2 regions of the Caballeronia sp. INML1 genome follow, and region 2 is predicted to be linked to the other one. Evidence: riboswitches for the same ligand, from Rfam matches in the RefSeq annotation. Region 2 holds a riboswitch; the other holds the start of a gene.
What was found. A riboswitch is a leader RNA that binds a small molecule or an ion and turns the genes downstream of it on or off. The one in region 2 is predicted to bind thiamine pyrophosphate.
Positions count from the first base shown of each region.

Region 1: another riboswitch for thiamine pyrophosphate. It lies ahead of thiC (phosphomethylpyrimidine synthase ThiC); the one in region 2 lies ahead of NCR38_RS12150 (FAD-dependent oxidoreductase).

Region 1 is NZ_JALQDT010000010.1:118,545-120,743, reverse strand. Features, by position in the region: gene NCR38_RS04560 (EamA family transporter) at 1-651, opposite strand, end outside; TPP riboswitch at 897-1,041, shown strand; gene thiC (phosphomethylpyrimidine synthase ThiC) at 1,184-2,199, shown strand, end outside.
Region 2 is NZ_JALQDT010000038.1:27,146-29,344, reverse strand. Features, by position in the region: gene NCR38_RS12155 (ABC transporter ATP-binding protein/permease) at 1-613, opposite strand, end outside; TPP riboswitch at 844-968, shown strand; gene NCR38_RS12150 (FAD-dependent oxidoreductase) at 1,151-2,199, shown strand, end outside.

The DNA of each region.
Region 1 (2,199 bases), on a different contig from region 2:
CAGCGCGATCGCCGTCGCGATCAGCCCGCCCAGGCCGATCTGCAAGGCCGTCGACATGAGCAGATCCGACGGCTGCCGCAGACGCGTCGCCAGATGCGCGCCGCCCGCCCAGAAAATCGCGGCGCACAGAATCGCCAGCGTGCCGACAGTCGAACTCGGAGAAGGATCGCCGTGGTTCAGCAGCACGATGCCGATGAGACCGAGCGCCACCGCGAACCATTCGCCTCTCGCGACGCCGCGCCCGCTGAGCGCGGTGAAGATCGTCGCGAAGAGCGGCACGGTGGCTACCATCACCGCCGCCGTGCCGGTGCCCACCGTGCGCATGCCGTAGGCCATCATCCCGCTCGACAAGCCCTCCAGCAAAGTGCCGACGATCGCCGCATTGCGCACTTCCCGCGCGCTCGGCCACACCGCCTTGCGATGCACGGCGATCGCGAAGAGCCCGACCCCGGCGCACAGGTTTCGCAGGCCGCCGAGCATGAGCGGCGGGAACGATTCGAGCGACAGATGAATCCCGAGATACGTCGAGCCCCACACGAGATACACGACGGCCAGCGCGAGCGCGACTTGCCCTTTGAAGGAGCGCGGCGCACGAAACGGAAAGCGGTCGGGGAAACTGAACGGCAGGCGCGGCGGCGGCAGAGCGGACATGCATTACTCCGCGACGGCTGCGCGCCGGATGACTGCGAAAGAGACCGGGACAGACGCTGCGGCAACTACCAGACTGGACGACATGACGGAACGAAGGAAGTGCGGATTGCGCGAGGAGAGACCGCGCAATCCCCGGGAAAACCCCGAGAATTCGCGGCGCTCGACATTATGCAGTAAGCACGGAACGCGATTGCACAACTTTACGAATGGTTGCCAAGACGCCACGCCGCGGTGTAACGTGTCGGCTGCTAACGCGGGGGTCCTGCGTTGCACATCGTGATTTCGATCATCGGCTCATTCGACGAAATCGCTTCGTGTGGCGTGGGTGAGAAATACCCTTTGAACCTGATCTGGATAATGCCAGCGCAGGGAAGCGTTCGGGTTCCATGGTTCGCAGCATCCAGGCCACTTCTTCCGGACCCGTACCTTTCCATCTCGTTCCTCCCTGTTTAGCTCCTGAATCAGCCGAGCTCGACGGCGTTCGTCCGCGTCGAGTCCGGATAAAACCGTCCCACACAGGAGAGACAGCCACATGAATGCCAACCCGAAATTCCTGTCCGAGAATGCCGTCGTCGATGCCGCCGCCATCGCGCCGCTGCCGAACTCGCGCAAGGTCTACGTGACCGGCTCGACGCCCGACATCCGCGTGCCGATGCGCGAAATCACGCAATCGGACACCCCCGACGGCTTCGGCGGCGAGAAGAATCCGCCGGTGTACGTGTACGACACGTCCGGCCCGTACACCGACCCGGACGCGAAGATCGACATCCGCTCGGGCTTGCCCGCGCTGCGCCGCGCGTGGATCGAGCGTCGCGGCGACACGGAGGAGCTCGCGGGACTGTCGAGCGAATTCGGCCGCGAGCGCGCCGCCGATCCGAAGACGGCCGAACTGCGCTTCCCCGACCTGCATCGCCATCCGCGTCGCGCGGTGGCCGGAAAGAACGTCTCGCAGATGCACTACGCACGGCAGGGCATCATCACGCCGGAGATGGAGTACATCGCGATCCGCGAGAACCAGCGGCGCGCCGAATATCTCGAAAGCCTGAAGAAGAGCGGCCCGAACGGCGAAAAGCTCGCGGCCATGATGGGCCGCCAGCACCCCGGCCAGGCGTTCGGCGCGGCGGCGTTCGGCAAGGACGGGCTCCAGGCAATCACACCCGAATTCGTGCGCGAGGAAGTGGCGCGCGGCCGCGCGATCATCCCGGCGAACATCAATCACCCGGAAAGCGAGCCGATGATCATCGGACGCAACTTCCTCGTGAAGATCAACGCGAACATCGGCAATTCGGCGGTGACCTCCTCCATCGGCGAGGAAGTCGACAAGATGACGTGGGCGATCCGCTGGGGCGGCGACACGGTCATGGATCTCTCGACGGGCAAGCACATTCATGAAACGCGCGAGTGGATCATCCGCAATTCGCCGGTGCCGATCGGCACCGTGCCGATCTATCAGGCGCTCGAAAAGGTCAACGGCAAGGCCGAGGACCTGACGTGGGAAATCTTCCGCGACACGCTGATCGAGCAGGCGGAGCAAGGCGTCGATTACTT
Region 2 (2,199 bases):
CGAGAATCGCGTAGAGCGCGGCGGCCCACACCATGTAGCCGGGAATCGTGACCGGTGTGGCGCCGAGCGAGAAGGTGAGCGCGCCCGCGATGGTCCAGAGAATCGTGATGAAGGTAACGAGTGTGACGAGCGTCGAAAGCAGGTCGAGGGACAGCGAAAGCGTGGTGGTGGCGAAGGACTGCAGGTCGTCGGAAATACGCTGGTCGGGGTTGTCGGCGAGGCGATCGCGCTCGATGCGATAGAACGCCTTGTCGCCGAGCCATTGCTCCAGAAACCTGTTGGTGAGCCACTGCCGCCAGCGAAACGCGAGCATCTGCCGCAGATAACGCCCATACACCGCGAGCAGGATGTACGCGAACGCGAGGCCCGTGAAGATCAGCAGCAGATGAGGAAAGTCCCTGACGTTCTTGTTCTGCAGCGCGTTATAGAAGTCGGCGTTCCAGCTATTGAGCCGGACATTGATCCACACGACCGTCATGTTGATCGCGATGATCGCGACGAGCAGACCCCACGCGACACCGCGCTCCTCGGAAACCCAGTACGGCTTGATGAGGCTCCACGCCGAGACTTCGTCGGCCTTCTGCTGTGTGCTTTCGGTACGAATGTTGGTCATGAGCTTCCTGCTGATGCGCCCCGGGGCGCCCGATTGTTACGTCCGCGGCCAGGTCGCGCGCGCTTTTTCCGGCCCCGCGAATTGTTCCGGGATTGTCTTAACGTCCGCTTAATTTCGCGCGATCGTGCGGCGAACCGTGTTCGCGGCATTGTGCCAGAGTGCCGGCGCGGGCGATAAAAGGCGGGCAATCCCGGTTTGCAGCGCCTTCGCCTTTCATGTTTTAATGATCCTCGACGAAACAGGGGTGCTTCGCGCGCATCGGCGGCCGGAACGGTCGGCAGCGCGGCGAGGCTGAGAGAGACCCTTTGCACCCGATCCGGGTAATACCGGCGAGGGAAGTTTCCGGAGAACGCGCGAGTCACGCGCCATTCCTCCAGTCTCTTCCAGTATTTTCTTTCCGCCCGGCACGTTTCATCCATGCCGAGCCGGTCTCTCCGCTGATTTCGTCCTTGTGATGCGGCGCCGCGCCCGCACGGTCGAGATCGCGTACTTCGTCTCCTCGTACAGTGCAGCGTCGCGCCCTTTGGAGACAGCGAATTGAACAGGATCGAACAGGGCGCACCGCGCCGGGAGGATTTCGCCGTCGTCGGCGGCGGGCTCGTCGGGCGGCTCATCGCCTGGCAACTCGCTGGCGCGGGCCATGACGTCGCGCTCTACGAACGCGGCGACGCAGCGGGCACGCAGTCGGCTGCGTGGGTCGCCGCCGCGATGCTAGCGCCGCTCGCCGAGGCGGCGAGCGCGGAGCCGCTCGTCGTCGGGCTCGGGGCGGCGTCGCTCGAACGCTGGCCGCGTCTCATCGCGCAATTGCCCGAGCCGGTCTTCTTTCAGCGCAACGGAACGCTCGTCGTCTGGCACGGCGCGGATCGCGCGGAGGCGCCGCTGTTCGAGCGCCGCTTGCGCGCCAATTCGCCCGCCGACTTGCTCGATGGCGGGTTCGTCAAGCTCGCGGGCGCGCAGGTCGCGCAAGCCGAACCGGCACTGGGAACGCGCTTCGCGCAGGGCTGGCTGCTGCCGAACGAGGGTCAGCTGGATAACCGGCAGGCCTTGAGCGTGCTCGCGGCCGGCCTCACGGCGCGCGGCGTGCGCACATACTGGAACACGCCGGTCGACGCCATGCCCGACGCCCGCTGGATCATCGATTGCCGCGGCTTGGGCGCAAAACCCGCGTGGCCCGCACTGCGCGGCATCCGGGGCGAAGTCGCGCGCGTGCATGCGCCGGGCATTGGGCTTTCGCGGCCCGTGCGGTTGCTGCATCCGCGCTATCCGCTCTATATCGCGCCCAAGGAGAACGATCTGTACGTGATCGGCGCGACGGAAGTGGAAGGAGAAGACATGTCGCCCGTAAGCGTGCGCTCGGCGCTGGAACTGCTGAGCGCCGCTTTCGCCGTGCATCCGGGCTTCGGCGAGGCGCGCATCCTTGAACTGAATTCGCATTGCCGGCCGACCTTGCCGGATCATCGGCCGGCCATCGTCTGGGACGGGGCGCGGACCGTGCGCGTGAACGGCCTGTACCGCCACGGCTTCATGATCGCGCCCGAAGTCGCGGATGTGGCGAGCTGTCTAGCGGAGGCGCTCGTTTCTGGCGA